3 regions of the Nocardioides sp. GCM10030259 genome follow, and region 2 is predicted to be linked to each of the others. Evidence: riboswitches for the same ligand, from Rfam matches in the RefSeq annotation. Region 2 holds a riboswitch; each other region holds the start of a gene.
The links. Region 2 has a riboswitch for cyclic di-AMP ahead of ACFQQI_RS11050 (NlpC/P60 family protein). Riboswitches for the same ligand answer to the same signal wherever they lie in the genome.

Region 1 (10,475 bases), on a different contig from region 2:
AGGCCGCGCGAGGCCCGCCCGAGGTCGTCGGTGGCGAGCAGCGAGCCGGCGGTGCCCTGCTCCTCCCACGCGGCCGTGGCGGCCGCGGCTGCCTGCTCGGCGTGGTCGAGCGCCATCAGCTCCACGGCCGACTCCATCGCCACCGCGACCCGGTCGGCCTGCTGGCCCGTGCCCCTGACCGCGCTGACGAGCCGGTCGCGGATCAGGCCGACGCGGCCCTCGAGCGACCGCAGCAGCTCACCGGTGCCGGCGAACTCGCGCCACCGAGCGGCCGCCTCGCCGCGCAGCAGCGAGCCGTCGGTCGCGGCGGCGACGGCGCGCTTCGTGGCCTCGTCGTACGCCGCGGTCGCGGCCTCGCGCAACGCGGCCTCGGCGGCGACCTGCTGGGTGACCGCGTCGGCGATCACGTGGGCCTGCCGGGCGTGGGAGCGGACGGTGCCGTCGAGGGTCTGCCGGACGACCGCGGACCGGGCGTCGGTGTTCTCGGCGAGCGAGTCCAGCCAGGCCCGCACGTCGGCGACGGCCGACGCGTCGAGGAGCCCCTCGGGCGAGACCGTCGACTCCGGGACGGTGAAGAGCGGGGAGTCCTTGAGCCCGCGGCTGGCGAGCATCCGGGCCAGGTGGGCGGCGACGGTGCGTACGGCGTCGGCCGGCGTCCGGTCGAGGACGATCGCCACGGCGGTCGACCGCTCGGCGGCCTGCTTGAGGTGCTCCCACGGGACCTGGTCGGAGTAGCGCGCCGCGGACGTGACGAACAGCCACAGGTCGGCCGCGGCGAGCAGCTGTCGCGCGAGGACGCGGTTGGCCTCCTCGACCGAGTCGACGTCGGGCGCGTCCAGGATCGCGAGACCCGGAGGCATGGTGTCGGCGGGGACCAGCTGCAGGGCGTGCCGGTCGTCGGAGTGCTCGTGGACGCGGACCAGGTCGGGCAGCAGCCGGTCCTGGCCGAACCACTGCGCGTCGTCGGGGTGGTGCACCAGCACCGCGGACCGCGTCGTCGGGCGCAGCAGGCCCGGGTTGGTGACGCGCCGACCGACGAGCGAGTTGACGAGCGTCGACTTGCCGGCGCCGGTGGAGCCGCCGACCACCGCCAGCAGCGGCGCCTCGACGGTCATCTGCCGGGGCAGCACGTAGTCCTCGAGCTGGTCGATCAGCTGCTGGCGGGTGTCCCTGAGCTGCGCCACGCCGGGTACGTCGAGAGGCAGCGGCGCAGCCTGGAGCGCGTCGTGCAGACGCACGAGCGCGGTGAGCATGCGGGAGTCACCATCGGCGGACGCCTTCATTTCGTGGGTACCACCTGTCCGGGGAAGGCGATCGACGGCCGGAGCGCGTCGATCCTCTCGAGGAACTGCTGACCGCGCGCCGCATAGTCGGGCGGCGGAGTGCCTCGCAGGTAACGGTAGTGGAGGAACCCGAGCTCGATGGCTGCTTGCTGGTAGTCGCGCATCGCACGCTCGCCCGCGCGACCGCCCCGCTCACGGGCGAAGGCCCGGCTGCGACGGCGCGCCTCGAGGTTCACGACCCAGCCGATGTCCGTCGCGGGCACCAGCCCGCGGGCGGCTGCGTCGGAGAGCGCCGACGCGAGCATCCGCTGCTCCGAGCGCCGCGACCACACCGCCAGGCAGATCACGGAGATCAGGGCCGGGGCCATCAGCACGACGTACGCGAGCGCGAAGTTCCCGAGGCCGTAGGCGGTCGAGGTGTTCCAGACTGCATGGGCGACCACGGCGCAGGCGTACCCGGCGAGCGGCCATGCCACGCGCCCGGCGCCGCGAGAGCTGACCGCGAGCCCGACGCCGATGCCGATGAACGTCGTGAAGAGCGGGTGCGCGAAAGGGCTGATCACGCAGCGCAGCACGAACGTCGTCGTGACCGCCTCGATGCCGCCGGGGCCCAGTCCGTCGGTGCCGTTGTACGCCGCGGCCAGGTAGAGGATGTTCTCGGTGAACGCGAAGCCGACGCCGACCATGCCGGCGTAGACGATGCCGTCGAGGACGCCGTCGAGCTCGGCCCGGCGCCACCACAGCAGGAGGATGAGGAAGAGACCCTTCGACGCCTCCTCGGTCACCGGCGCGACGACCTCCAGGGTCTGCCCCTCGGTGAAGCCGGCCATCACGCCACCGATGCCCTGCAACACGATCGCGGCGGCCGTGGCGACGAACCCGCCCCACAGCAGGCCCGCCGCGAGCAGTGAGCGCGGCTCGGGCTCGTAGCGGTCGAGCCACAGGTAGCAGGCGACGATCGGGCCGACCGGCACGGCCGCGAGCAGGGTGGCCAGGACGACGCTCCGCGGCGCCCCCGACAGCGCCAGGATCGCCAGGATCACCAGCGCGCCGACGACCACCAGCAGCGTGACGACCACCGTGAACGCGACCGACGAGGCGGCGTTGGCACGGCGGGGTCCGGACATGGCGGCAGCCTATCGGTGGCGCTCCCTCGGAGCCGATCGCGCGGACGTGGAGCGACGGTCCCCTCGGCGTACAGTGGCGGCGTGAGCGACCACACCACCGAGCCCAGCACGGAGTCCCACGACCCGTCCGTCCCGGCGGCGTACGCCGCATTCATGCGCGAGGGCTGGGGCGACCGCGAGCTCGACCTCCCCCGCGCGGACGTCGCCGGCCCCGCGGCCCAGCGCCGGCAGCGGCTGGCCGAGGCGTTCCCGGGCGAGCGGCTTGTCCTGCCGGCCGGCACGTTCAAGGTGCGCGCCAACGACACCGACTACCGGTTCCGGCCCGACACCGCCCACACCTACTTCTCCGGCAACCAGACCAGCGACGCCGTGCTGGTCATCGCCGACGCCGAGGCCGTCCTCTACGCGCGGCCGCGCTCCTCACGCGAGACCGACGAGTTCTTCCGCGACCGGCAGTACGGCGAGCTGTGGGTCGGCCGCCGGCCGTCGCTGAAGGAGATGTCCGACTCGCTCGGCGTCGAGGTCCGGCACATCGACGAGCTCGACCATGCGCTGCAGGGCACCGGCAAGACCCGGGTGCTGCGGGGGATCTCCCACCACGTCGACCGGATGGTCGCGGCCGACGAGACCCGCGACGCCGACTTCGCGCGCGTCGCCTCCGAGCTGCGCCTGGTCAAGGACGACTGGGAGGTCGCGCAGCTCCAGGAGGCCTGCGACGTCACCACGCTCGGCTTCGAGGACTCCGTCCGCGAGTGGGACCGGGTCCTCGAGTTCGGGGAGCGCTGGATCGAGGGCACGTTCTTCCGTCGCGCCCGGGCGATGGGCAACGACATCGGCTACGACTCGATCGTCGGCGGCGGCAAGCACGCGACCACGCTGCACTGGATCGACAACACCGGCCCGATCACGCCCGGTGAGCTCGTCCTCCTCGACATGGGTGTCGAGAACCGCTCGCTCTACACCGCCGACGTCACCCGCACGCTGCCGGTCGACGGCCGCTTCACCGACCTGCAGCGCGACCTCTACGACCTCGTGTACGCCGCGCAGCAGGCCGGCATCGAAGCGGTGCGGCCGGACGTTCCCTTCCGGGCCGCCCACAACGCCGCGATGGAGGTGCTCGCGCACGGCCTGGCCGACCTGAAGCTGCTGCCGGTCTCCGTCGAGGAGGCGCTCGACCCGGAGAGCCGCGTCTACGCCCGCTGGACCCTCCACGGCACCAGCCACATGCTCGGCATGGACGTGCACGACTGCGGTCAGGCGGCGCCGGAGGCGTACGCCGAGGGCACGCTCGCCGAGGGCATGGTGCTCACCGTCGAGCCGGGCCTGTACTTCCAGGAGGACGACCTGCTCGTCCCCGAGGAGCTGCGCGGCATCGGCATCCGCATCGAGGACGACATCCTCGTCACGGCCGACGGCTCGACGAACCTGTCGGCCGCACTCCCCCGCACGTCGGCCGACGTCGAGGAGTGGATGGGCCGCCTGCGCGGCTGACCCGTCCACGCCTGTCCGGGGTCGCCCACCAGCTGTAACGGGGTGTTGTGGCAGCTGCGGACCCGTCATACCGGGTCGGCAGTCGCCCTAACACCCCGTTACAGCTACGACGGGCTCAGCGAAGGCCGATCCGCGAGGAGCAGGCCGGCCAGGCACCCCAGCCCTGGCCGCGCTTGATCCGCTCGGCGATCGCGATCTGCTCGCCCTTGGTGGCGCCGTGCGGCAGTCGGGCGAAGTGGCGTCCGCCGTACCCCCGCCAGGTGCTCGGGCTGATCTGCAGGCCACCGAAGTAGCCGTTGCCGGTGGCGATGTGCCAACGGCCACCGGACTCGCACTGGGCCAACCGCTCCCAGGTGCGCTTCGTGGCGGCCTCGCCCGGCGCCTGGACGGCGACGACCGGAGCCAGCGTGGCCGCCGTGAGGGCAGCCGCGGACGCAAGAGTGCGCATGCGCATGGTGATCTCCTCGACGCCTGCGGAGTTAGCTGTCGGGTTCGGGCGGAGTCGTGCCCGGCCGCCGTGGCGGCTGCACCCCAAGGGTCGTCGGACGACCCGGAGACGTGGGTCCCCCGTCCCTGTCCTGGTGCTGTCGGTTCAGACCGCCGCCGGACAGGGCTCGGCGTGACGACGGACGGTCCCGGAGTGCCGGGACCCCCACGACGGTAGGTCGGGGCGAGCAGGGATCCAAACCGGCGGCGACTCAGGTCGCTCTCAGGCCGGGCTGGGACCCTCGGATCATGGCGCACTCACTCTCACCGCGAGCCCACGCCCTGTTGACCCGCGTTGAGCAGTGGTCCGAGGCCGGTCCGGTGCGCGCCGTGGCCGTCAAGGTGCTGGTCACCGTCGGCGGTCCGCTCATCGTCCTCGCGGGCACCACGATGCTGGTGCTCCCCGGCCCCGGGCTCGTGGTGATCGCACTCGGCTTCGCGCTGCTGGCACTCGAGTACGCGTGGGCACGACGGGTCCTCCACGCTCTCGGCAGCGGCCTGGCCCGCCTGCGCACGGCGGTGTTCCCTCCCGGGGCCACGCGCACGCGTCGTGCGGTCGGCGTCCTGGGGACGGGCGCGTTCATCGCCGGCAGCACAGCGCTGACCTCGGCGATCACCGCCCTGGTCGGAACGCAGACGGTGCTCTGAGCGCCGTCACTCGCTCCGGTAGGCGAGCTCCCCGATCCGGAGCACCACCGGCAGCTGACCCTCGGGGGGCACCGACGCGGTGAACGTCACCGCGGTGTCCACGAGCCCGGCGAGCTCGATCGCGTTGGTCTCGGTCGTCCCGTCGCCGTCGAAGTCCGCGAGCGCCTGGGTCGCCAGCATCTCGGCATCGCCGACATCCACCCGGACCTCACCGACGTACCAGGACGGCTCTGTCTCCGTGCCGCGGTTGGTGAGCGCCCCGGTGAGCACCTGGGTCGTCGGCTCCGGCTCGGGCTCCGGCTCCGGCTCGGGCTCCGGCTCGGGCTCGGGGGTGGGCGTCGGAGTCGGGGACGGCGTCGGGGCGGGAGCCGGGTCCGGTGCGGGCTGCGGCGCCGGGGCCGGCGACTTCGCCGGCGACTTCGCCGGCGTCGACGGCGGACGCGGATCGTCCTTGCCGCCGTCGTTCCCGCCCTTGCTGTCCATGTCGGGCTTGGCCGGCCTGTCCGCCTCGTCGGGCTCGTCGGCCTGGTCGCCCCGGCCTCCCGTGCCCTTCGGGCCGTCCTTCGTGCCGTCCGTCTGGCCCTCGGTCGGGTCGTCGGCCTCGTGCTGGGTCTTCGGTCCGTCGCGGCCCTCGTGCTCGGGACCGGTGGGGAGGAGGTCGGCCACCGGGAGCACCGGCGACGCGAGCGCCACGGTGTCGAGGCCCGGCAGCAGGCCGGACCCGTTCTCGAGCTCGCGCGCGAGATCGACCACCGCGTTGGCGTACGACGTCGACGGGTTGTAGCGCAGCAGCGCCACGCGCATCCCTCGCGGTGAGGTGAGGTCGCCGGGGGCGCCGCAGAGGTAGACCGCCGCGCCCAGGGCCGCGTCGTCGATGTCGTCGGCGGAGCGAAGGCCGTCGCCGTCGGCGTCCACGCCGATGGTCGCCCACGTCGACGGCAGGATCTGCATGGGTCCGACCGCGCGGTCCCAGCGCTGGTTGCCGTCGACCAGCCCCCCGTCGGTGTCGGCGACGGCGGCGACCGCCCCCTCGCCGTTCAGCAGGGGTCCGAGGATGAGCGGGTCGGAGACGCCGTCGTCACCCATCACGGAGCCGCCGTGGCGTCCGTGGTCGGACTCGATGGACCCGATCGCGGCGAGCAGCGTCCAGGTGAGCCCGCAGTCGGGGTCGACCTCGGCGATCACGGCCGCGGCACGCTGGTACGCCGAGAGCGCGAGGCTCGGCACGACTCCCGGGTCGGTCGCCGCGGAGCGAGCGAGCACCGGCCGCCGGACCATCCGGCCCGCGGCCACCGGCCCGTCGAGCGACGGCACGATGGGCATCGGAGAGACGATCGGATCCGGCAGCGCGTCGACGGTGGTGTCGTCCTCGGCCGGAGCGGCAACGAGCGTGCCCGCAGTGTGCGCCGGGACGGAGAGGCACACGGCGACCAGCGTCCCTGTCGCCAGGAGCCTCAAGGTTCGGATCGTTCGCATGCTCTCGTCTGTCCAGTGTTGTCGGGACCTCGTCCCCGAGAAGGGGGTACCCATGTTGCCTCCTCCGGTCGCCCGGGAGAGGCCACAACGTGAAGTATCCACCTGCCGTTCAGCATCCCGAAAGACCGGGACGGTCCCGGCTCGCCCGCGGACGTCGTACCGCAAATGGATGACGCGCCGATCAGGCCGGTCCAGACGGGGTCGTCTCGCCGTCGTCGCGGCGCGGGAACGGGACCCGCGTGTCGTGCTCAGATCGAGGACGGTCGAGGGCGACCGCGAGGCCGGGGAAGACCATCACGGAGAGGACGCCCGCGCCGACCAGGGCGGCGGCGTTCTCGGGCAGCATCTCGCCGCTCGCCAGCCCCACCTCCGAGAGCGCCACCAGCAGCGGCAGCGACGTGGCGGTCAGCAGTGTCATCTGCACCCGCTCGCGCGCGGCGAGGTCGCGGCGGTAGAGGACGAGCGACGGGAGCCCACGCACCGCCAGCAGCAGGAGGAAGAACACCACCAGCCGAGCCGGCGCCTCCGCGATCGAGTCGAGGTCCAGGCCCATCCCGGAGGAGACGAAGAACACCGGGATGAAGAACCCGTAGCCGACTGCGTCGAGCTTGCCCTCCAGCGCCTCCACGTCACCCGGGGCCCAGCGGCGCAGGACCACCCCGGCGAGGAAGGCGCCGAGCACCACGTCGAGCCCGAAGTCGCTGGCGAACACCAGAAGTCCGAACAGCAGCATCACGGTCAGCCGTAGCGTGGTCTGCGACGTCGTGTTCTCGCGCTGCCGGGAGATCGCTCCGATCCGGTCGAGCCGGGCGAGCCGCGGCAGCCACGCGAGGCCGAGCGCCACTGCACACATCACGACGAGCGACAGCAGGCCGTACAGGCGACCCTTGGAACCCAGGAAGACGGCGATGCCGACGATCGGGAAGAACTCGCCGACGGCGCCGGCGGGCATGATGAAGCGTCCGAGCGACCCCTCCAGCATGTGGTTGTCGCGCAGGATCGGGAGCAACGTCCCCAGCGCCGTGGTGGTGAGGGCCAATGCGACCGGGACGAAGGCGTGCACGAAGCCGCTGGCTGCCAGCACCCCGGTGACCGCGACCGACACGGCGGCGCTGGTCAGCCACCCGGCGGTCGCGAGTCGGCCGCTCCGCTCCCGGAAGTGTCCGAGCTCGAGCTCGTACCCGGCCAGCAGGAACAGGAATCCCAGCCCGACGTTGGCGACCAGCGTGATCGAGTCCTGCTCCGCCAACCCCAGGACCTCGGGGCCGATCAGCACCCCTCCGACGATGAGGACGACCACCTGGGGGATCCGCAGCCTGGCGAGCAGCGCACACACGAACGGCGCAGCCGCCGACACGACGGACACGACCAGGAGCGCCCGCAGTCCGGTCTCGAGGTCCACGCGACAGTCCCCCCAAGGTGATGGACGCCCCGACTACCCCTGGCTGGCAGGGAAGACGGCGTTCCAGTCGTTGGCCATGCTGACCACGGTCCAGCCCGACCGGCGACCGACATCGACGATCGACTCGGTCTCGGCGAACGACCCGGCCCGGCTCTCGTAGCGGAACTCACGCTCGTCGTCGTCGTGGTCGACGAGGAGGGCCAGCGACGGCTCGGCGCCGGCGCGGGCCCACTCGAGCATCTCCCGGTCCCCGCCGGAGTTGCCTGCCGCAACGATCGGCCGTCGGCCGAGCAAGGTCTGGATGTTCCTGACCTTGGCCGCTCCCTCGTTCGCGTCGCCGATCAGACGGGTGGACCGACGCAGGGCCGGGCCCTCCGCCCCTGATTCGTAGTCGTAGTCGATGAGGGTGCCGACCACGGCCTCCGGCGGGACTGCATAGAGGTCGTGGCTGAGAGCGCGGACGAACTCGGTTCCTCCGCCGGAGACGATCGTGACGGTGAAGCCGTGCCGCCTGAGCTCGGCCATGAGCTCGAGCATGGGTTGATACACGGTGGCCCGTAGCGGGCGGTTCAGCGTCGAGTGGGTGGCGGTGGCCATGAACGCGCGCACCCGGTCGCCGAACTCGTGGGGAGGCATGCCCGCGAACAGTCCGGTCAGGGCGAGCGCGATGCGCGGGAGCCCCAGCTCGCCGATGGCGGCCTCGTCGCCACCCAAGAGGGCGGCGAACTCGGGCTTCTCCCCGAGCGCGGGGTCCGCGTGGACCCGCGTGCCGAGGGCATCCAGGAAGAACTCCAGCTGGACGTAGTTCGGGCGCTCGCACCAGAGCGTGCCGTCGTTGTCGAAGCACGCCACCCGGTCGCGCTCCGGAACGGTCGACGCCTGCTCGAGGAACCCCAGGACGGCGTCGCGGGTCCCGCCCGGACGCCAGGAGGGCAGGACCAGGTCCGGCATGGTCATGGCTGATCACTCCCCGGTGCGGTTGCTCGGCGGACGCACCGGAACCCGACATGGCTCATCCCCGTGTCGATCATCTGGGGACGCCGCGCTGCGGGCCGGTAGCGCAGGCAGTAGGTGTCGGCACACAGGTGCGAGCCACCCTTGACGACCTTCCGTCCGATCCGGAACTGCGGCTGGGCCGGGTCGTAGCTGGCGTCGATGTCGCCGCCGCGGGGGTCGGTGGGGACGCAGCATGCCGACGCTGCGTCCTCGGGATGGCGGCTGCTCCACCAGTCGTCGGTCCACTCCCAGACGTTCCCGGCCATGTCGAAGAGCCCGAATCCGTTGGCCGGGAAGCTCCCGACCGGGGACGTTCGGACCCAACCGCTCTCGCGCGTGCTGCGCCAGGGGAAGTCCGGGCCGTCCCAGGTGTTCGCCATGATCCGGCCGCCGGGTCGCGGCTCGTCTCCCCACGTGTACGTCGCGCCCTCCCGGCCGCCCCGGGCGGCGTACTCCCACTCCGCCTCGGTGGGCAGGTCGGCGCCGACCCAGGTGGCGTACGCGCGGGCGTCCTCGTAGGCGACGTGGACGACCGGGTGGTCACCACGTCGCTTCACCGAGCTACCGGGTCCTTCCGGCCGCAACCAACAGGCGCCCGGCGTCCAGGTCCACCACTGGCTGAGGTGCCGCAGGTCGACGGGCCCCTCGGTCGGGGTGAACACCATCGATCCCGGCTCGAGGTTCTCCGGCGGCGCGCCCGGAAAGTCGGCGGGATCCAGCTCCCGCTCGGCCACCGTCACATGACCGGTCGCGTCGACGAACTCGGTGAACCGGTCGTTCGTCACCGGGACCGGATCGATCGAGAAGGCGCCCACATGCACGCGATGGCATGGCCGCTCCTCGGGATAGTGCCTGTCGGAGCCCATCGTGAACACGCCTCCCGGCAGCGCGACCGACGTACTCGGCCTGCGGCGCGTCCGTGCCGGCCTGGTCATCTCACACCCGTGGTCACGAGCTCGGGACGCCGGCCCGGAGCTTCTCCAGCGCTCGGTCGATGCTGAAGCTCGCGGGCTCCTGGCGCGCCGGGAACCCGGCGAGGGTCTCGAGCATCTTCGCGACGTACGCCTGGGCCGGAATCACCAGGTACGCATGGTCCAGCACCCAGTCGTAGTAGGTGTTGGACGTGATGTCAGCCCGCTCGTAGGGATCGGTGCGCAGATTGAAGATCTTCGGCACCCGCAGCTCGGTGTAGGGCTCGGCCCACACCCGCAGCGTGCCCGGCGCACGCTGCTCCAGGAACACGAACTTCCAGTTGTCGAAGCGCATTGCGGTGAGGTCCCCGTCGTCGGAGACGTAGAAGAAGTGCTGGCGCGGACTGGTGTCCGACGCCCCGGTCACGTAGTCGAGCTGGTTGTGACCGTCCAGGTGCACCTGGAACGTCCGGCCGTTCAGGTCCGTGCCTGCCCGGAGCCGCTCGGCGACGTCGGTGTCGCCGGCCGCGGCCACCAGGGTGACGAACCAGTCGTTGTGGCTGACGATCCCGTTCAGGACCGTGCCGGCGGGGATCCGGCCCGGCCAGCGGATCACCGCCGGGACCCGATAGGCGCCCTCCCAGTTCGAGTTCTT
Region 2 (10,475 bases):
CGCAGGCTCGGTCGCGCGGCTCGCTCGACCACCATCAGCGAGTCCGCTGACGCGTCCTCGCTCATCTGGCCGGTTGGTGGACCGTGGTGAGCCCGCGACGCTCCGCGAAGGGCACCAGCGACAGCCGGGACTGGTTGACCGCGTCGTGCACGGCGAGGTGGCGGGTCGCGCCGGCCACCGGGCAGGTCCACTCGCCGTCGACGTCGACCAGGCGGATACCGGGCGACTCCAGCCAGCGCAGCACCTTCTCGGTCTCCTCGGCGGTGGCGGACGGCACCGGGCCGGGTCCGGGGCGGACCGTCTCGGCGGACTGCCGCAGCGTGGCGACATAGGCGTGGGCGTCGGCCCCCGACGGGATCACGCCGGCGGCCGCCAGCCGGCCGTGGCGAACCACGTGGACCGCCCACCGGCCGTCGTCCTCGCGGCGCGCCGCGACCACTTCGGGGCACCGCGTGAGCGCGGCGAGCCGCTGGGAGCGGGCGGCCGCCCGCACGAAGGCGGCGAGCCGGTCGCGGTGCACGCCCGCCTCCTCGAACCGCTCGTCGTCGGCCAGCTCGGTCATCCGCGCGTTGATCGCCTCGACCACCTCGTCGGGCCGCCGGAGCAGCGAGTCGCGCAGCTGGCGCACCACGGCGGCGTACGCCGTCTCGTCGACGCTGCCGTCGCACGGGGACAGGCACCGGCCCATCTCGGCCAGGACACAGGCGGACTTGGTGGCGGCCTTGGGCAGCCGGTCGGAGCACTGCCGGATCGGGAACGTGTCGTGGAGCGCGGCGAGGCACTTCTCGGCGGCCTTCTTCGACGAGAACGGGCCGAGGTAGTCGGCGTCGTCGTCGAGCACGCGGCGCACCATGGACAGCCGCGGCCACGCCTCGCGGGTCAGCTTGATGAAGTGGACCTTCTCGGGGAAGCGGGAGCGCCGGTTGTAGCGAGGCTTGTGCTCGGCGATCAGCCGCAGCTCGCGGACCTCGGCCTCCAGCGAGGTCGCGCACTCGATGCCGTCGACCGCGCTCGCGATGCCGACCATCTCGCCCATCCGGGACCGGGTCTCCGAGGCGGTGAAGTAGGAGCGGACCCGGGTGCGCAGGTCGCGGGACGTGCCGACGTAGAGCACCCGCTCGCGCTCGTCGCGGAAGAGGTAGACGCCCGGGGCGTGGGGGAGGCCCTCGGCGAGGTGGCGCTTGCGGCGCTGCGCGGTGGTGACCCGCGACGAGAACGTCTGGAGCTCCTCGAGCGTGTGCACGCCGAGCCCGCCGAGGCGCTCCATGAGGCCGTGCAGCACGTCGACGGTGGCCCGGGCGTCCTGGAGCGCCCGGTGGTTGGGCGTCGTCGTGGAGCCGAACACCTTCGCGAGCGAGGACAGCTTGCAGTTGGGCGCGTCGTCGCGGGTGATCACCCGGCGGGCCAGGCGCGCCGTGTCGAGGACCTCGAAGGTCGGCCACGGCCGGCCCTGCTGCTCGGCGAAGTAGCGCAGGAAGCCGACGTCGAAGGGCGCGTTGTGGGCGACGAGCACGCAGCCGGCCGCGAACTCGAGGAACGCCGGGAGCGCCGACTCGATCGACGGGGCGTCGGCGACCATGCCGTTGGTGATGCCGGTGAGGACCGCGATGAACGCCGGGATCTCGGCGCGGGGGTTGACCAGGGTCTGGAACTCGCCGAGGAGCTCGCCGCCGCGCACCTTCACCGCGCCGATCTCGGTGATCATCGAGCCGCCCTCGGCGGACCCGCCGGTGGTCTCGAGGTCGACCACGCAGAACGTGATGTCACGCAGCGGGCGGCCGAGCTCGTCGAAGCTGCGCTGGGCCTCCCAGCCCGTCGCATCGCTCCGGCTGCCGGAGGCGGCCTGCCTGGTGGTCATGTCCGCGACGCTAGATGCGGCCACCGACAATCCGGCGGCGGCGCGCGGGGCACCCACCGTAGGGTGGGGCACCACGCTGATCTCGTGGGGCAGGAGGTGTGCGATGTCCGTGACGATCCCCGACGCCGGGCAGCGGTGGCGCTGCGGCGCCTGCGGCAACCTGACCCGCTTCGACGTGACCAGCACCCGCCGCACCACCGAGTTCTGGCACTTCGACCTCGCCGGCGACCACCGGGTCGAGGAGACTCGGCTGCTCGCCGAGTCGGTCGAGCAGGTCACCTGCCGCTGGTGCGGGCGCTCCGACGCCATCGAGGTCGTCGACCGGCACGACGCTGCACCCCTCGAGACACCACTCGAGACGAGCTGACGGAGTCGTCGTGTCCACCCCCGAGCCCCTGGCCCTGGCCGGGCTTCCCGAGCCGGTCCGCACCCGCGTCGTCGCGCAGACGGCGGAGGTGCTGCCGGACGTGCCGTCGCTGCCGGCCGCCGTACGACGGGTCGCGTCGTTCGCCCCGGCCCGCCGCGCCCGCCTCGGGGCGAGCGCGATCGTCGCGGCGCTCGACGACGACGAGCTGCGCGAGCGGGTCGGCGTGCAGGTGGCCGCCCGGCCGGAGCCCGACGACGGGGACGACGCGTCGGTGGCTGCCCGCCTGTGGCTGGTCCGCCCGGACGGGTGGGACGAGCTGCTCGCCGGCCGCGTCGAGCGGGTCGCGGAGGGCGCCGGCGACGATCGCGAGCGCGAGCTCACCCGGCTGCGCTCCCGCCTGGCCGAGGCCGAGCAGGCCGTCCGCGAGCTGCGCGAGGCGCAGCGGGCCCGCGCCGACGAGCACAAGGCCGAGCACACCTCGTTGCGGCGCAAGGTCGGTGAGGCCCGCGCGGCCGAGCGGGAGGCCCGCGCCCAGGCCGAGCGGGCGACCGAGGAGCTCACCACCCTGCGTGGCCAGGTCGAGGACCGCGTCACGAACCTGGAGAAGGAGAACCGCCGGCTCCGCGCCGAGGTCGAGCGCCGCGAAGCCGAGGAGACCCAGGCGCGTCGGGTCGCGCGGTCCGACCGCGACGAGGTCACGCTGCGGGCGAAGCTGCTGCTCGACACGGTCATCGACGCCGCCTCGGGGCTGCGGCGCGAGCTCGCGCTGCCCACCGTCGAGGGCGCGCCGGCCGACCGCGTGGAGGCCGAGGTCGCGGCGTCCGGGTCGCGTACGACGAGCGCTGCCGGCGCGCTCGACGCGGGCAACCCGGCCCTCCTCGAGCAGCTGCTCGCGATGCCCCGGTCGCGGCTCGTCGTCGACGGCTACAACGTCAGCAAGCGGGCCTGGCCGAGCTCGTCGCTCGAGGCGCAGCGCAACCGGCTCGCCGGCGGACTGGCCGCGCTCGTGGCACGAACCGGCGCCGACACCACGCTGGTCTTCGACGCCGCCGAGACCGACCACCGCCCGCCGGTCGTCGCACCGCGCGGCGTCCGGGTGCTCTACAGCCCGCGCGGCGTGATCGCGGACGACGTCGTCCGCGACCTGGTCGCCGTCGAGCCCGCGGGGCGAGTCGTGGTGGTCGTCACCGCCGACCGGGCGGTCGCCGAGGACGTCGCCCGCGACGGGGCCCGGGTCGTCGACCCGGACGCGCTGATCGCGCTCATGAGCCGCTGACGACCCACTGTCGGTGGTCCCTGTCACCGTCGTCTGCATGAGCACGAGAATCGACTGCGACACCTGCGAGGTCCGCGGGCTGCACTGCCACGACTGCGTGGTCACCGTCCTGCTCGGCCCGCCACCCGAGCTGACGTTCGACGACGACGAGCGAGAGGCACTCGACCTGCTCGCGGAGGGCGGGCTGGTGCCACCCCTGCGACTGGTCCGGGCCGTCGACACGCCGCACGTGGAGTCGGCGTGACCCGAAACGCCGGACCCTGTGACTGGTGTGATCCCTGTGACAGCTGAGGCGTTCTCGGGGCCGGATTGGTGCCCTCGGGGCAGAAACGCGTCAAAAATACCCAGCCTGTGCCGATCAAGGGTTTGGCGACGAGGGGGTTGATGGTTAACCTCAGTCGCTCAGGTGGCCGGACGTGGATCAGTCGGATCTGGGCGGCCACCGCGCTGAGTCCGGGCTCTCGATCCGTCGGGGACCCGGAGCCGGGGAACCATCGGTGCCGGGTCCGCCCGTCACCAGGGGTGAATCACCGGGAGGGCGACGGCACTCGTGCCGGGACCGGACCGGTGTAGGGCAAATGTCGTGCCCGAATCCGTCAGCTCACCCGGTAGGCGTACGACGTGCCAAAGGAGACCGCCCGCTCGTGCAGAAGAGCCGGAAGCGACTCGTCACCGTCCTGTCGGGTTGCGCCATGATCGCCTGTGTCGGATTCATGCCCTCGACCCCCGCTCAGGCCGAGCCGGACATCGATGACGTGCAGAAGCGCGTCGACACGCTCTACCACGAGGCCGAGCAGGCCCAGGAGCGCTACCACGACGCGCACCTGGAGCTGAAGGACCTCGAGCGCGACCTCACGTCGCTGCGCGCCGACCAGGACCGCCAGGACGACGCGTTCGAGGACGTCCGCGCCCAGGTGCAGGACTCGATCGTGCGTCAGTACGAGGGCGAGAGCCTCTCGACGGTCGGCCAGGTCGTCGTCTCCGACGACCCGCAGTCCTTCCTCGCCCAGCTCTCGACGATGTCGGCGTTCAACGACCTCCAGACGCAGCTGTTCGACAAGTACGCCACGGAGGCGGAGGCGCTCGGCATCCGCCAGGAGGCGACCGAGCGACGCGCCGCCCAGGTGGCCGAGATCGAGAAGAAGCTGGCCGCCGAGAAGGAGACCGTCGACAAGAAGCTCGCGGAGGCCCAGAGCCTCCTCGACGAGCTCGAGGAGGAGGAGCGCGAGGACATCCTCTCCCGCGGTGTCTCGCGCGTCCCGTCCGACGTGCCTGCCTCCGGCCGCGCCGCCGCCGCGATCGCCTACGCGATGTCCCAGGTCGGCGACTCCTACGTCTACGGCGCTGCCGGCCCGTCCGCCTTCGACTGCTCCGGCCTCACGATGATGGCGTGGGGGCAGGCGGGCGTCGGGCTGCCGCACTCGTCGAGCGCGCAGTACGGTTCCGGCCCGCACATCTCGATGAGCGACCTCCAGCCGGGCGACCTGGTCTTCTACTACAGCCCGATCAGCCACGTCGGCATGTACATCGGCAACGGGATGATCGTGCACGCCGCCAACCCCGGCACCGGCGTCGTCGTCTCCGCGGTGAACTCGATGCCGTACACCGGCGCGGTGCGTCCCGGCTGATCCAGCTCTTGGCACCTGACGGCAGAATGCCCGGGTGAGCACCACCCCCGATCAGCCACGCCAGGCCGGTCGCCCACGCTGGTGGGTGGCCGGCCTTGCGCTGTGTCTGCTGGTCGGCGCCGCCCTCGTCGGCTGGGCGGCCACCCGCGACGACACCTACGTCGCGCCGACGCCGCAGTCCGCCCGGCCGGACGTCGATCCGACCGACGCGGCCACGACCCTGGCGGCCTTCGAGCAGGCCGTGCGCGATCGCGACGCCGACGCCGCGCGTGATCTCGCGCCCGCGGGGGACAGCGGCGCCGCGGACGTGCTCGGCAACCTGGTGGCGAACGCCGAGGCGCTGCGGGTCACCGACTTCACGGCGCGCTACGTCGACGACGACGGCGCGCCGACCTCGGACGGCGCATGGACGGCCGCGGTCGACGTGACCTGGCGGTTCCGCGGGTTCGACACGGTCTCCGCACGGGCCGAGGTCACCGCCCACCTGGTCGCCGACGACGACCGGGTCGCGCTGGCCGGCTTCGGCGGCGTACGTCGGGTCTCGCCGGTCTGGCTCTCCGGCCCGGTCGACGTACGGCGTACGCCCTCGACTCTCGTGCTCGTCGCCGAGGGCGCGGGGGAGGCCGACCGCTACGCGGCGCGCGCCGAGGCCTCCGCGCCGGCCGTGCGCCGCGTGCTGCCGGACTGGCGCCGCGGTCTGGTGGTCGAGGTCCCGGAGTCGGCCCCGGCGCTCGAGGAGGCGCTCCTCGCGACGGACGGCGACTACGACCAGATCGCCGCGGTGACGACCGCCGCCGACGGCTCGGCCGCTCCGCAGTCGGCCGTGCACGTCTTCGTCAACCCCGACATCTTCGGCGGGCTCCGCCCCACCGGCGCGCAGGTCGTCATGACGCACGAGGCCACCCACGTGGCGACCGGCGCGTGGGACAGCCAGTCGCCGCTCTGGCTGCTCGAGGGGTTCGCCGACTACGTCGCCCTGCGCGACGTCCGCCTGCCGATCGAGCGCTCGGCGGCGCAGATCATCGAGTCAGTACGCCGGTCCGGCCCGCCGCGCGCGCTGCCCGACGCCGCGGCGTTCGGGGCGCGAACGCCCCGGCTCGGCGCGACGTACGAAAGCGCCTGGCTGGCGTGCCGGCTGGTCGCCGAGACCGCGGGGGAGGACGCGCTCGTCGCGTTCTACAGGGCCGTCGACCGCGGCCGGGACGTCGACGCGGCGCTCACCTCCACGACCGGCCTCACCGTCGCGGGACTCACCGGGGAGTGGCGCGACTACCTGACGGACCTCGCCGCATGAGCGCTCCTGACCGCCGGGTGGCCGTGGTCGTCGCCGTGGTCGGCGGCGTCGCCTTCCTGCTCCTGGCCGCGCTCCTGGTGCCGTGGCAGCCCGTGCCCGGCGGAACGCCGGGGCCGGCGTCGGCGCTGTCGGTCTTCACTCCCGACGAGATCGCGCGCGGTGAGGACTACGCCCGGTGGTCGCGCGTGCTGAGCTGGGCCTCCCTCGCCGTCTCGCTCGTCGTCGCCTGCGTGCTCGGCTTCAGCCGGTGGGGGCAGCGGCTCGTCGGGCGGCTGCCCGGCTGGTGGTGGGTCCGCGTGGTGCTCGCCGTCGTCCTGGTCGTGGTCATCGGCCGGGTGTGCACCCTGCCGTTCTCGATCGCGCTGCGGCAGCGGGCGCTCGACAACGGGTTGAGCAACCAGGCGTGGAGCGGGTTCGCCGCCGACGTGGTGCGCTCGCAGGCCGTGCAGGTCGTCGCGATCTCACTCCTGCTGCTGGTGCTCGTCGGCTGCGCCCGGCGCTGGCCGCGCACCTGGCCGGCGGTCGCCGGCGGACTGCTCGGAGTCCTGGTGCTGCTGGGGTCGTTCGTCTACCCGGTGCTGGTCGAGCCGCTGTTCAACGACTTCCAGTCGCTCGACGACGGCCCCCTGCGCACCGACATCCTGGCGCTCGCCGACCAGGAGGGCGTGCCCGTCGACGACGTGCTCGTGGCCGACGCGTCACGGCGTACGACGACGCTCAACGCCTACGTGTCGGGCTTCGGGGGCACCAGGCGGGTCGTGCTCTACGACAACCTCGTCGCGGACGTGCCGCAGCGGGAGGTGCTCTCGGTGGTCGCACACGAGCTCGCCCATGCCCGGCACGACGACGTGCTCGTGGGGTCGCTGCTCGGCGCCGCCGGGGCGGTGACCGGCGTCGGCCTGCTGGCGCTCGTCGTCGGTGCCCTGGCGGGGCGCGGCCGGCCGACGATGCGCGATCCGGCCGTCGTGCCGCTGGTGCTCGCGCTGTTCGCGATCGCCACGCTGCTCGCGTCGCCCGTGCAGAACACGATCAGCCGCCAGTTCGAGACCCGCGCCGACGTCGACGCGATCGAGGCGACCGGTGACCCGCAGGCGTTCGAGGCGGTGCAGCGCCAGCTCGCGCTGCGCTCGCTGGCGGACCCGACGCCGCCGCGGGTCTCGCAGTTCTGGTTCGGCTCGCACCCGACCGGGCTGACCCGGATCGCGATCGCCAGGCAGTTGGATCCGGGCTGAGTCAGCCGATGTAGAGGGCGGCCACGTCGTCCTTGAACTCGCGCATCACCACGTTGCGCTTGAGCTTGAGGCTCGGCGTGAGCTGCCCGCCCTCCTCGGTCCACTCGTCCGCGAGGATCGTGAACTTGCGGATCGCCTCGGCCTTGGAGACGGCCTTGTTGGCCTCCTCGACGGCGGCCTCGATCTCGGCGCGCAGGTCGGAGTCGTCGACGAGGTCGGCGACGTTGCTGCTCTTGCCGCGCTGCTCGGCCCACAGCGGGACCGCCTCGCGGTCGAGGGTGACCAGCGCGGCGATGAACGGCTGGCCGTCACCCACGACCATGCACTGGTCGACGAGCAGGTGGCTGCGCAGGCGGTCCTCGAGCACGGCGGGCGCGACGTTCTTGCCGCCCGCGGTCACGAGGATCTCCTTCTTGCGCCCGGTGATCCGCACGAAGCCCTCGTCGTCGACCTCGCCGAGGTCGCCGGTGTGGAACCAGCCGTCGGATTCGAGCACCTCCGCGGTCGCCGCGTCGTTCTGCCAGTAGCCGGCCATCACCTGGCCGCCGCGGAAGAGCAGCTCGCCGTCGTCGGCGACGCGCACGGCGGTGCCGGGCAGCGGCCGGCCGACGGTGCCGATCTTGGTGGCGTCGGGGAGGTTGGCGGTGAGCGCGGCGGTGGTCTCGGTGAGGCCGTAGCCCTCGAGGACCACGAGGCCGATGCCGCGGTAGAAGTGGCCGAGCCGCTCGCCGAGCGGCGCACCGCCGGACACGGCGTACAGGCACTTGCCGCCGAGGGCCGTGCGCAGCTTGCCGTAGACGAGCCGGTCGAAGACGGCGTGCTTGGCGCGTACGGGGAACGGGATCTTGCCGCGCTCGATGCCGCGGGAGTAGGCGATCGCGGTCTCGGCGGCGGCGTCGAAGATCCGGCCGCGGCCGTCGGCGGTGGCGCGCTGGGAGGCGGTGTTGAAGACCTTCTCGAAGACGCGCGGGACGGCCAGGATGAACGTCGGGCGGAACTCCGCCAGGTCGGGCAGCAGCTGCTTGATGTCGGCGGTGTGGCCCATCCGGGTGCGCGACTTCACGCAGCCGATCTGGATGATCCGCGCGAACACGTGCGCCAGCGGCAGGAAGAGCAGCGTGGACCCGTCGTCCTCGTGGAAGAGCTTCTCGAGCTCGTCGACGGCGACGCCGAGCTCGAACATGAAGTTGCCGTGGGTGAGCATGCAGCCCTTGGGGCGGCCGGTGGTGCCCGAGGTGTAGATCAGCGTCGCCAGGTCGAGGGGCGTGGCCGCCGTGCGCCGCTTCTCGAGCTCCTCGTCCGAGATGTCGCCGCCGAGCCGGCTCAGGGTGTCGACGGCGTTGTCGGTCAGGGACCAGACGTGGTTGAGCTGGTCGAGCTCGGCGCGGGACTCGGCGACCCGGGCGAGGTGGTCGGGCGTCTCCGCGACGACGGCGCGGGCGCCGGAGTCGGAGAGGATCCAGCGGACCTGCTCCGCCGAGGACGTCTCGTAGATCGGCACCGTCACGGCCCCCGCGAACCAGATCGCGTAGTCGACGAGCGTCCACTCGTAGCGCGTCTTCGAGATCAGCGCGACGCGGTCGCCGACCTCGACGCCGGCGGCGATGAGTCCCTTGGCCACCGCGGAGACCTCGGCGAGGAACTCGGCGGCGGTCACGTCGACCCAGGGGCTCTCGGGGCCGCCGGATCGGCGGCTGAACATGACCATCGACGCGGCCTCGCGCGCGTTGGTCACGACGTCGTCGGTGAGGTTGCCGGTGGCCGGGACCTCGATGCTCATCGGGGTGGAGAACTCGCGCACCGGCTGAGGTTACCGCGCCGGGTCGCGGGGGTCGCCGATCCGGTACGCTCGCAGCCCCGGTCGAGACACTCGGTCGAGACCAGCCGTGGAGCAAGCCGTGGAGCAAGGGGGCCCGATGGCCGAGCAGACCACCTCGTCGATCGTCATCGACGCCGCGCCCGCGGACATCATGAACGTGATCGGCGACTTCGCGGCGTACCCCGAGTGGGCCAAGGGCGTCACCACCGCCGACGTCGTCAAGGAGGGGCCGGAGGGCTGGGCCGAGCAGGTCTTCTTCGCGCTGGACGTCAGCCCGATCAAGGACGAGTACACGCTCGCCTACGAGTGGGACGGCTACGACGAGGTCACGTGGACGCTCGTCGAGGGCAAGATGCTGCGCGCGCTCGACGGCGCCTACACGCTGACCGACCGGGGCGACGGCAGCACCGAGGTGACCTACCGCCTGGCGCTCGACGTCTCGATCCCGCTCATCGGCATGCTGAAGCGCAAGGGCGAGAAGATCCTCATCGACACGGCGCTGAAGGGCCTCAAGAAGCGCGTGGAGTCGCTCTGAGAGTCCTCCTGTTCACCGGCAAGGGAGGCGTCGGCAAGTCGACGATCGCTGCCGGTACGGCGGCGCTGGCCGCTGCCGAGGGCAAGCGGACGCTCGTGCTGTCGACCGACGCGGCGCACTCGCTCGCCGACGCCTACGGCTGCGCACCGGGCACGATCGGCGCCGAGCCCACCGAGGTCGCGACCGGGCTCTACGTCCAGCAGGTCGACGCCCAGCTGCGCTTCGAGCAGTCGTGGGCCGACATCCAGCGCTACCTGCTGTCCGTGCTCGACGCCGCCGAGGTCGACCCGGTCGCCGCGGAGGAGCTGACGGTCATCCCCGGCGCCGAGGAGGTGCTCGCGCTCCTCGAGCTCCGGCTCCAGGCGCTCTCCGGCGGCTGGGACGTGATCGTCGTCGACTGCGCGCCGACCGCGGAGACGCTGCGGCTGCTCGCGCTCCCGGAGGCGCTGGGGTGGTACATGCACCG
Region 3 (10,475 bases), on a different contig from region 2:
CGCGCCGGGCGGCCGACTCGATCAGCTCGCGGCGCCCGGCCTCGCGCACGTCCGCGGCCTGGGCGTGCAGCACGTCGGCGAGCGGCGTGCCGCGCTCGACAGCCACCGCGACGCCCTGGGCGAAGCGGGACACGACGGGCAGCCCGCTGCTCGCGGCCAGCGCGTCGAACGCCGACGCGACCGGCTCGCCGGTGCGGATGGCGGCGAGCACCCGGGCGAGCTCGCGGGAGAGCTCGCCGCCGCTACGGCGTACGACGCGGTCGAGCGCCATCACGGGGCTCTCACCGGCCGCGACCGCCAGGGCCAGCAGCTCGGCGACGGTCGGGAACTCGGCGAGGATCTGCCGCTCGCGTCGTCGCACCTGCCCGGTGAGGTGGTTGTCGCGAGCCAGCACCCCGGTCACGAACGCGATCGCGCACACGATCGCCCACAGCAGCACGCTGCCCGGCTGCGAGAGAGTGCGGACCACGGCGACGGCCGCGGTGGTGGCGAAGGTCACCAGGCCCCAGACGACCTGCTCGATCCGGAACTCGTGGACGCTCTTGTCGATGCCGGCTCGCGCGAGCCGGCGCTCCACCGAGGCCGCACCGCCGAGCACCCGCTCGACGCCGTCGGCCGCCGACCGCAGCAAGGGCCCGAAGACGCCCACGGCCGCCGACGTGGGCGGCGGGCTGACCCGCGGAACGGCCCCGTCGAGGGTCGGGAGGTCGCGTACGTAGGGCAGCACCCGGAGGGCGAGCTGCGGCCGCCGGATCGCCCGGACCCGGGCCAGGACGAGCAGCAACCCGGCGGCCGAGGTGGCGCCGAGGAGCGCTCCCCACATCGCGGGCGTCATCCGAGGATCCGTCGCTCGACGGGCAGGCGCCCGATCCGCATCATCAGCCGGTAGGCGACCACGCACACTCCGGCGCCGACGACGAGGACGACCACGCCGACCGGCGAGGCGTAGCGACGGATCACGTCGTGCTGGAAGGACATCAGCAGCAGCACCAGCCAGGGCGACGCGACGGCGAGCCGGGCGCCGTTGACGGTCCACGCCTGTCGCGACTCCATCTCGGAGCGGGTGCGCAGGTCCTCACGCAGGTATGTCGACAGGTTGCGCAGCAGCCGGCCGAGCTCTCCACCGCCGACCTCGCGGGCGACCCGCAACCCCTCGACCACACGGTCACCGACGGGGTCGGCGAGCCGGTCCTTGAGCCGGTCCAGCGACTCCCCGAAGCGGCCGGTGACCTGGTAGTCCAGCGCGAACTGGTCGAACGCCGGCCGCAGCGGCGCCGGGCCGCGCACGGCAAGGCCGGCCAGGGCATCGGGCAGCGACATGCCGGCTCGCACGGCCGACGTCAGGTTGTCCACGGCCTCCGGCCAGACCTCCGCGAGCTCCCGCTGACGCCGGCGGGCCCGCCCGGACACGACCGCGACCGGCAGACAGCCGCCCATCGCGCCGAACGCGAGCGCGACCGGCGGCGTACCCGAGACGACCTGCATCAGCAGCGTCGTGACCACGGCGCACACCACGCAGAGCAGCACGAACCCGGTCACCGAGACCTGGCCGAGCCCCGCCCGCGCGAGCAGGTCCGTCGTACGTCGTGCCCGCGGCGCCCGGGACGATCGGCGCGGGAGGAAGAAGGCGCTCCAGACCAGCAGCAGGCCGATGCCCACGCCGAGCCCGACCAGCGCGCCCATCAGGACGCCTCGGCCAGGATCCGGTGCACGTCGATGCCGGCGCGCTCGAACCGCTCGAGGTGGGGCGGCAGCCCGCCCGTCCGGCACAGCTCCCCGCCGCGGCGGTCGAAGACCGGCTCGGTCTCGATGACGTCCTGCTCCACCCGCCCGGGCACGCCGACGATCTCGTTGACCCGTCGGATGCCGCGCTCGTCGACGCCGAGGTGGACGACCAGGTCGACGGAGGCGGCGACGGTCGGGACCACGAAGCGCGCCGAGATGTTCTCCCCCGCCAGCAGTGGCAGGGTGCACATCTTCACCAGGGCCTCGCGGGCGCTGTTGGCGTGGATCGTGCACATGCCGGGCAGCCCGGCGTTGAGGGCGAGCAGCAGGTCGAGGCACTCCTCGGCGCGGACCTCGCCGACGATGATGCGGCTCGGCCGCATCCGCAGGCTCTCCTTGACGAGGTCGCGCAGCTTGACCTCGCCGGTGCCCTCCAGCCCGGACTGCCGGGTCTGGAGCGCGACCCAGTCCGGGTGGGGGAAGCGGAGCTCGAAGACCTCCTCGGCCGAGACCACCCGGTCGCCGCCGGGGATCGCGGCAGCGAGGCAGTTGAGCATGGTCGTCTTCCCGGCCTGGGTCCCGCCGGCGATGAGGATGTTGAGCCCGGCGCGCACCGAGGCCTCGAGGAACGCCGCGGCCGCGGGCGTCAGGCTGCCCAGCTCGACCAGCTCGCCGAGCCGGCCGGCGCGGAGCACGAACTTCCTGATGTTGACCGCCGAGAATCCACGGCTGATCCCCTCGAGCACGACGTGGAGCCGGTGCCCCTCCGGCAGCATCGCGTCGACGAACGGGCTGCTGACGTCGATGCGTCGCCCGCTCGACTTCAGCATCCGCTCGACCAGCTCCTGCACCTGGGCGCTCGTCAGCACCAGGGTCGTCAGCTCGTGCCGGCCGTTGCGGGCGATGAACACGCGACTCGGGTCGTTGATCCACACCTCTTCGACGGTGGGGTCGTCGAGGAACTGCTGCAGCGGCCCGAAGCCCGAGACCCGGGCCACCAGCTCGCCCACCATCGCGCCGACGTCGGGCACCGGGGCGACGAGGCCGGTCAGGCTGCGCTCGTCGTGGTCGCGGACCACGTCCTCCGCGATCCGCCGCACCAGCGTCGGGTCGCGCTGCGGGTCGACGCCCTCGCGGCGCACCAGCTCGCGGACGTGCTGGTCGAGCTGCTCGACGAGCTCACCGTGCGCGCCGCGAACGCCGTCCTGAGTACGGCGCGGCGCCGGATGGGTCAGTGCCATGGGCTCCCCCGAGCTGGATCCTTGCCGCCAGTCTCTCCGCCGACAGGCTCCGCGAAACAGACCCGATCAGCGATCTGTGGACAACGACCGGGCAGGTGCCCTCAGTCGAGGACGCCGGGGGCTGCGCCCTCGTCGTCGACCCAGTCCTCGCCGGCGTCGAAGAGCTCGCGCTTGCGGCCCTTCTCGTCGTCCTTGGCGCTACCGCTCCGACCGCCGGTTCCGGCGCCGCCGGCGGCGCGGCCGCCTGCGCCTGCGCGGCCCGAGGAGCCCGATCGTCCGGTGGCGCCGGCGCCGCCGCGACCGGCCGCGCCTGCACCCGAGCGCCCGGTGGCACCGGCTGCGCCGCGGCCCGTCGCTCCGGCGGTGCCGGCGCGTCCGGTGGCGCCGGCGGCGCCCGCCGCGCCACGGCCGAGAGTTCCGGCTGCACCGGCGCGCGCCGTGCTGCCGATGCCGCGGACGGCGCTCGACGCCGTACCGCGTCCGGCCGTGGCCGAGCCACCCGGGAAGAGCCCGCCCTTGAGCGCACCGGTGAGCTTGGCGCCGATCACGCCGGCGGCCGCGCCGCCGCCGACGGCGCCCGCCGTGCCGGCACCGATGGTGCCGAAGCCGGAGAGGCCCTCGGAGCCGGCCGTCCCGCCGGTGCCCGTGACGGTGGCGTCGACGGGCGTGGGCGTGAACGCGAAGTCGGGGACCGATCCCGGCGTCCCTCCGGGCCCGTCGCCACCGGGGGTGCCGGCATGGCCGGGTCCGTCGGTCGGCTCCCAGGCCGGGTCGAGCCCGGGCTCCCAGACCGGGGTGCCGATGACCCCGTCCCCGGGCCTGCCCTTGCCGCCTCCGGGCGCGCCGACGGCGCTGCCGGTCATGCCCGAGGGCATGCTGCCGGCGCCGCCGGAGCCGGAGGTCGAGGGCGGCGGGGGCGGCGGCGGGTCGGGCTCGCCGTGGATCTTCTTCATCGTCTCGGTCGACTTCTCGAGCGACTTCTCGAAGGCGTCGGCCGCGGCGCGCGCCCTCTCCTCCTGGTCGGCGTACGCCTGGGCCGCTGCCTGCTCACGCCCCTTGCTCTGCGCCTCCCGCTGGAGGTCCTCCGGCGGCGGGTTCGGCCCCGACGCCCGGAACGGCGTGGGCTGGGAGATGTCCTTGGTGCCCTTCTCGGCATCCTTGGCCGCCTTGACCGCGGCCCCGGCGTCGATGAGCGCGCTGGAGCCCTCCGTCAGCACGTCGGCCTTGGCGTTCAGCGCCTTCGACGACGTCGCGAAGGCCTTCTGCACGGCGGGGCCGGTCTCGCCACCGACCGCCCAGCCGACGGTCGACCCGGCGCCCTCCAGGTAGGTGCCGATGTCGCGCAGCAGCGTGCTGCACTTGATCCACTCGGTGGCGGCACTGTTGACGTTCTCCTCGTCCGCGCCGCCGATGGCCTGGCGCAGCCGCTCGACCTGAGGTCCGACCACCATCAGTCCGTCCCCCCGTCGTTGTGCAGGTCGTGCGAGTTCAGGCTGGTGCCAGCGTCGAGCAGCTCGCGCCTGCGCGACGGCGTCAGGGCGGCGGCGGCCTCGAAGTCGCGCTCGCTGAGGTCCCGGACGAAGTCGTTGAGGTTGGTGGCATAGCCCTGGAGTCCGGCGGCCATCTGGTTCAGCGCGTCGACCACGTGCTGGTGCGCGACGTTGGTGTGGTGCCCCATCTGGGCACCATGCGTGGATCCTCCGAACACGCCGGCCCCTGTCTGCATGGGGCTGGCCTCTTTCATGCTGCTCGCATGGTTGTCGAGAATCTCCCGACACTGGTTCACCAGGGCCTCCGGCAGCCCCAGCACCGTCAGCACGTCAATCGGTCCCATTGCGTGTGTCGCCCTTCCCCCGAGTGGCGCTTCGCGCGCCTTCCGTTCCTCGCCGGTGGACTGCCCCGACCGGGCGGTGCTGAAACCTCCGACTCCGTCCACCGGTCGGTCAGGTTTCACAACGATCGGGCGCGGCTAGGGTGACACCGTCGAATCCGGCGACTCTCGGACCCAGGAGGCCCCGCGTGGCTCACCCGCTCCAGGCCCGCGCGGCCCTCGCCGCCACGATCGCGGCCCTGCTGCTGCCACTCGCGGCCTGCGGCGGCGACGAGCCCGGCGGCGCCGACGAACCGTCGGCATCGCCATCCGAGTCGGCCTCGGAGTCTCCCGCTCCGAGCGAGGAACCCTCGTCGACGGTCGCCCCCGCGTCCGGGCCGCTCCTCGAGCTCCCGAACGCGGAGCTCCACGTCCCCGAGGGCTGGACGAAGGACGAGGCGATGATCGACCTGCAGTCCGGCGCCACCGGTCCCGACAGCACCTCCTCGGCCACGCTCACGGCCATCGAGATGCCGGCGGCCGCTCCTGATCTCCCGCTCGCGGAGCTGACCAGGAACGCGCTGAAGTCGGCGCCGACCCCGAAGCCGAAGGTCCTGGACACCGTCCAGATCGGGGAGGTCGACTGGTACCACCTGAGCGGTGAGACCGGCGGCCAGCACGCGGAGTCCTTCGGCACGGTCAACGACGGCTACCAGACGACGATCAACTTCTTCTTCTTCCCGACCATTCCGGTCCGGGAGCGGGAGGAGGTCATCGCCACCAGCCTTGCCTCCTTCGCCTGGCGCTGACCGGGGTCAGCCCCGACCGCGGAGCGTCCCGGCGAACCACGAGTTGGACCACACCCGGTCGGTGCGCACCCGGGTGCCGGAGTACGGCGAGTGCAGCACCATCCGGTGCCCGCGGTACCAGCCCGCGAAGACGCCGACGTGGTAGACGCCACCGCCACCCGTGAAGAACATCAGGTCGCCGCGTCGCATCGCCGAGCGGGGGATGTGCCGGGTGAAGCCGGCCTGTGCGGCCGATGTGCGGGGGATGCCGCCGAAGCCGGCCCGGCGGAAGCTGTAGTACGTCAGGCCGGAGCAGTCGAAGCGGTTCGGGCCGGCGCCGCCGTAACCGTACGGATCGCCCTTCTGGGCCACCGCGGTGCGCATCGCGACCTCGACGCGGCTGGGCTTGCGCTTGGGCTTGTCCTGGCGCTCGCGCTTCACCTGGTCGGTCGTCGCCGAGTGTGCCTCGGAGATGGGTGCGGTGCTGAGCAGTCCGATCGCGAGGGCGCCGCTGACGATGACGCGGGCACCCGCGCGGGTACAGGAGCGCAGGACAGTAGGAAGTGCTGTGGACATGTGCGTGGTTCCTCCCCACGCCTGTGAGGTGAGCTGTCGGGTTCGGGCAGGAAGGTGCCCGGCCGCGCTGGCGCGGCTTCACCCCGAGCGGCCGTGTGGCCGCGAAGAACCTGTGGGTCCCCCACTCCTGCCCGTGTGTTCGATCGTCGGTCGCGGTCCGGCCGCGACCAAGGTGGACCGGTGCCACGGACGGGCAGGACTCGGCGTACCCGGGACCGGCTGTGCTGGTGCAATCGTCAACGACGCTACCCACCTGGTCGGGTGAACCAACCCTCCATCGCCGCAAACCGGACGCAGATCACATAGTCGCGCGCGTGTGATTCAGGAGAGGACCCGGCCCTCGTCGAGCCGCACGACCCGGTCCGCGACCTCCCAGATCCGCTGGTCGTGGGACGCGACGAGGACCGCGGATCCGACGCGGGCGGCGTCCGCGAGCACGCCGATCACCTGGCCGACGTGGTCGTCGTCCTGGTGCCCGGTGGGCTCGTCGAGGATCGCCAGGCGGGGCGCGAGGACGAGCGCCCGCGCGACCGCGACCCGCTGCTGCTCGCCGAGCGACGTCTCGGTGACCCCGCGGTGTGCGAACTCCCCGATGTCCAGCGCCTCGGCGAGACGCGCGAACGCCGCCCCCGGGTCGACCTTGGCGCGCAGCGCCGGCAGCGTGACGTTGTCGCGCACCGAGAGCCCCGCCAGCAGCCCGTGCTGCTGGGGCACGACCGCGATCCGCGACCAGTCGGCGACATCGGCGGTCGGGCTGCCCCCGAGGGTCGCCGTGCCGTGCTCGGGCCGCTCGATGCCGGCGGCGAGGTGGCACACGGTCGTCTTGCCCGACCCCGACGGCCCGGCCAGCGCGACCAGCTCCCCCGGCGCGACGACGAGCGAGACGCCGTGGAGCACCTCGACGCGGCCGGTGCCGGCGCCGTACCCGTGCCGGACGGCGGCCATCTCCAGGGCGCTCATTCGGACACCTCCGGTGGTCGCAGGCGTACGCCGTCGCCGTCGTCCTCGATGATCACGCGCCGCGAGGGGAAGAGGTCCAGCAGCGCGGGCGGCAGCTGGAGCCGGCCGGTCGCGTCGATCACGGCGGTGGTGTCGCGACGGGTCGTCTCGCTGGAGAGCACGCCGTGCCGGAGCCGGAGCAGCCGATCGGCGCGGTGCATGATCCGCTCGTCGTGGCTGCTGATCACGACCGCGGCGCCGGCCGCGGCGGCGACGAGCAACGCGTCGACGACGAGGTCGGCGTTGGCGTGGTCGAGCTCGGCCGTGGGCTCGTCGGCGACGATCAGGCTCGGCGTGCCGGCGAGGGCGACGGCCACGGCCAGCCGCTGCTGCTCGCCGCCGGAGAGCGCGGCCGGCAGGTGGTCGGCCCGGTGCTCGAGGCCGACGGCCGCCAGCGCGTCGTACGCACCGTCGGCGGCGCCGCGCCAGGCGCCGACCTGGCGCACCTGGTCGACCGCGCGCAGGTGCGGGAAGACGCCGAGCGACGACCGCTGCGGCACGAACCCGATCCTCGATCGCCGCAGCGCGCGGAGCTGGCGGGTCGACGCGACGACGACGTCGCTGCCGAGGACCGCGAGCCGGCCGGCGCTCGGCCGGTCGCGCGCGCCGAGGAGGGTCAGCAGGCTGCTCTTGCCCGAGCCGGACGGTCCTGCGACGACCGTGAGCGCGCCCGGGTGGACCTCGAGTCCGATCCCCCGCAGCGCATGGGTCTCCCCCGTCGCCGAGCGGAAGACCTTGACGAGGTCCTCGCAACTGGCGGCCACGGTCTCAGACGCCGGCACGGAGCACCTCCGCGGGGTGTCGGCGCCGGGCGCGCCAGGCGCCGAGCAGCCAGGCGACCAGGACGGTCGCGACGAGCACCCCGACCAGTACGGCGACGTCCGCGAGCCCGGGTCGCGGGCGGGTGAGCGGCGGGATGGTGGCGGTCGCGTCGATGATCGTGGGGAGCAGCACGAGCACGGTCGAGGCGAGGACGGCGGCGAGGACGGCCGTGGCGACGGCGTACCCGACCTCCCACGCGCGCGAGCGCGCGAGCTCCGAGGGGCGCCAGCCCATCCGCGCGAGCAGCACGTCGGAGACGCTGTCGCGGTCGGCGAGCCGCAGTGCCAGCACGAGCGCACCGGCGACGGCGAGCACGAGGACGACGACGCCGAGGGCGAGCACGTAGCCGGCGGCCCAGGTCGCGGCGACGAGGCCGCCCCCGATCTGCGCCTGGGTCTGGTTCGTGACCTCGCCGTCGGTCGCGACGCCGGCGTCGGCGAGGCCGCGGCGGAGCACCCGGGCGGGGTCCGCCGACCACACTTCGGAGCTGAAGACCCCGGCGTCGCCGCTGGACGCACCGCGGCGGCCGGGGTGCACCGTCGGGAACACCAGGCGGAAGAGCCGCTGGGTGTCGGCGACGACCGTCACGGCGCCGGTGTCGGTCTCCGATCCCGGGAACGCCGGGACGACCCCCACGACCTCGAACGGGATCTGGAACTCGCCGCTGAAGTCGAGCGTGCCGTGGTCCCCGGCGTCGAGGTCGGTGTCGCCGGACAGCAGCACCGGGAGGCCCTTGGCCTCGCGGTCGAGCCTCGGCAGCAGGTCGCGGCCCGCGTCGAGGTCGCCGGAGCCGCCCCAGTCGGCGACCGCGGCGAACGAGCCCGTGTCGACGGCCATCAGCGGGTTGTCGCCGAACGCGGGCGGCAGCGCCACCGTGCGCCGCCACACGATCGAGGTGCCCTCAGCGGGCGGGGTCGACAGCACCGCCGTACGACGCGGGCCCTTCATCCCGCCACCCCGGAAGTCCTCGGCGACCTGGATCGTCGTGGCCGCACCGGCCAGGGCCGCGGTCTTGTCCGCGACTCCCTCGTCGATCCCGCGGTGCACGGTGAGCGCATAGGCGAACAGCCCGAGGCCCACGGCGACGACGGCGGTGAGGGCGGTGACCTCGCGGACGACGGGGCCGGTACGGCGCGTGGCCAGCCAGCGCGGCCGGCCGGGATGGGTGCGGGCCGGCCGGCGCGAGCGCAGCCAGCCGACGGCGCGGGCGACCAGCACGGCGACCGACCCTGCGACCAGCACGGGGAGGGCCATCGTCAGCGGCGCCTCGGCCCGGTCGGTGACGTCGACGGTGAAGACCGCGACGGCGACGGCGACCGTGGCCGCGAGCAGCGCCGCCGTCCACGGCACGGCGCGACGGCCCCGGCCGAGGAGCGACAGCCGGGCCAGGCTGTCGGTGCCGACGGCGGACAGCGCCGCGGTCGCCACGACGAGCGCCAGCCCGATGCCCGCGGCCACCGCCGCGCGCACGAGGTCGCCGGTCGAGGTGACGAGGCCGGTGTCGGTGGGCGGACCGGCGGTCAGCACGCCGAGGCAGGCCAGCCCGAGCCCGGCCGGTACGGCGAGCAGCGCGACCGGCAGCATCTCCAGACCGGCCAGGGCGGCGAGCTGGCCGGGGCTCAGGCCGAGCCCGGAGACGAGCAGCTGCTCGCGCCGTCGGCTGCGGCCCAGCAGCACCCACGCGGCCACCAGCAACGCGGCCGCGAGCGCCTGGCCGGCGACGGCGTACGGCCGCACCTGCTCGCGGGCGGTGCGGGCGGTCCCGTCGGTCTCGAACGCGATGTCGGGCAGTCCGGTGAGCACATTGAGCTCGGCTCCACCCTCCGGCTCGGTCCCGAGCAGCGCGCGGTAGAGCGCCGCGCGGGAGTCGAACGCGTCGTTGCCGAGCCGCTGGAGCTGGGTGACCGCTGCCGCCGCGTCGTCGGGGCTGATGTCGGCGTCGAGCGGGAGCTCGGCGAGGTAGAGCGGTATCTCCCCGGCATTGAGCACCAGCCGGTCGAAGGTGTCGCGGCCGGCAATCGCCAGCGGGGTCTTCCTGCTCGGGTCGTCGGGGTCGTAGGGCACGAACCACCGGTCGGCGTCGGGGTCGTCGGCGATCGCCTTCGGGAGCGCGGAGCCCGGCGCGGTCTCGTAGGTGCCGGCCACCTTCGTGCGGACCAGCGACGGCGGCGTGGCGATCAGGAAGGTCGGGACCAGGCCGAGCCGGATCACGTCGCCGGTCTCGACCCCCAGGTCGGCGGCGACGTCCTCGGCGAGCCAGACCCCGTCGGCGTCCTCGTCGCCGCCGATCGCCTCGATCGCGCCGTCGCGGTACCAGATCTCCGACCCGGCCCTGCGGCCGTCGGCCTCCACCACGGCGCGACGGGTACGGTTCTGCCCGTTGCCGGCCGCCGTCAGGACGGGGTCGCCGTACCCGCGCAGCGCAGCGAGCCGCTCCATCACGACGGCCTCGCCCTCCGGAAGGAGAACGGCGTCCCAGGTCACCCGCAGGTCGGCCGACTCCGAGCCGTACGG

Region 1: linked by a shared signal. The riboswitch ahead of ACFQQI_RS06720 (transglycosylase family protein) and the one ahead of ACFQQI_RS11050 (NlpC/P60 family protein) in region 2 are both predicted to bind cyclic di-AMP.
Region 3: linked by a shared signal. The riboswitch ahead of ACFQQI_RS01995 (C40 family peptidase) and the one ahead of ACFQQI_RS11050 (NlpC/P60 family protein) in region 2 are both predicted to bind cyclic di-AMP.

The regions. Positions count from the first base shown of each region.
Region 1 is NZ_JBHTDF010000005.1:450,922-461,396, forward strand. Features, by position in the region: gene ACFQQI_RS06705 (dynamin family protein) at 1-1,253, opposite strand, end outside; gene ACFQQI_RS06710 (PrsW family intramembrane metalloprotease) at 1,280-2,410, opposite strand; gene ACFQQI_RS06715 (aminopeptidase P family protein) at 2,492-3,901, shown strand; gene ACFQQI_RS06720 (transglycosylase family protein) at 4,017-4,355, opposite strand; cyclic di-AMP (ydaO/yuaA leader) riboswitch at 4,355-4,501, opposite strand; gene ACFQQI_RS06725 (PGPGW domain-containing protein) at 4,637-5,035, shown strand; gene ACFQQI_RS06730 (lytic transglycosylase domain-containing protein) at 5,042-6,493, opposite strand; gene ACFQQI_RS06735 (cation:proton antiporter) at 6,693-7,913, opposite strand; gene ACFQQI_RS06740 (HAD family hydrolase) at 7,947-8,870, opposite strand; gene ACFQQI_RS06745 (formylglycine-generating enzyme family protein) at 8,867-9,844, opposite strand; gene ACFQQI_RS06750 (arylsulfatase) at 9,858-10,475, opposite strand, start outside.
Region 2 is NZ_JBHTDF010000009.1:11,427-21,901, reverse strand. Features, by position in the region: gene ACFQQI_RS11070 (DEDD exonuclease domain-containing protein) at 62-1,858, opposite strand; gene ACFQQI_RS11065 (hypothetical protein) at 1,962-2,225, shown strand; gene ACFQQI_RS11060 (NYN domain-containing protein) at 2,236-3,501, shown strand; gene ACFQQI_RS11055 (hypothetical protein) at 3,539-3,745, shown strand; cyclic di-AMP (ydaO/yuaA leader) riboswitch at 3,937-4,132, shown strand; gene ACFQQI_RS11050 (NlpC/P60 family protein) at 4,215-5,129, shown strand; gene ACFQQI_RS11045 (hypothetical protein) at 5,164-6,423, shown strand; gene ACFQQI_RS11040 (M48 family metallopeptidase) at 6,420-7,655, shown strand; gene ACFQQI_RS11035 (AMP-dependent synthetase/ligase) at 7,657-9,456, opposite strand; gene ACFQQI_RS11030 (SRPBCC family protein) at 9,572-10,009, shown strand; gene ACFQQI_RS11025 (ArsA family ATPase) at 10,006-10,475, shown strand, end outside.
Region 3 is NZ_JBHTDF010000002.1:345,655-356,129, reverse strand. Features, by position in the region: gene ACFQQI_RS02025 (type II secretion system F family protein) at 1-835, opposite strand, end outside; gene ACFQQI_RS02020 (type II secretion system F family protein) at 832-1,683, opposite strand; gene ACFQQI_RS02015 (CpaF family protein) at 1,683-2,966, opposite strand; gene ACFQQI_RS02010 (hypothetical protein) at 3,068-4,417, opposite strand; gene ACFQQI_RS02005 (hypothetical protein) at 4,417-4,785, opposite strand; gene ACFQQI_RS02000 (hypothetical protein) at 4,986-5,585, shown strand; gene ACFQQI_RS01995 (C40 family peptidase) at 5,592-6,140, opposite strand; cyclic di-AMP (ydaO/yuaA leader) riboswitch at 6,147-6,299, opposite strand; gene ACFQQI_RS01990 (ABC transporter ATP-binding protein) at 6,462-7,100, opposite strand; gene ACFQQI_RS01985 (ABC transporter ATP-binding protein) at 7,097-7,921, opposite strand; gene ACFQQI_RS01980 (hypothetical protein) at 7,908-10,475, opposite strand, start outside.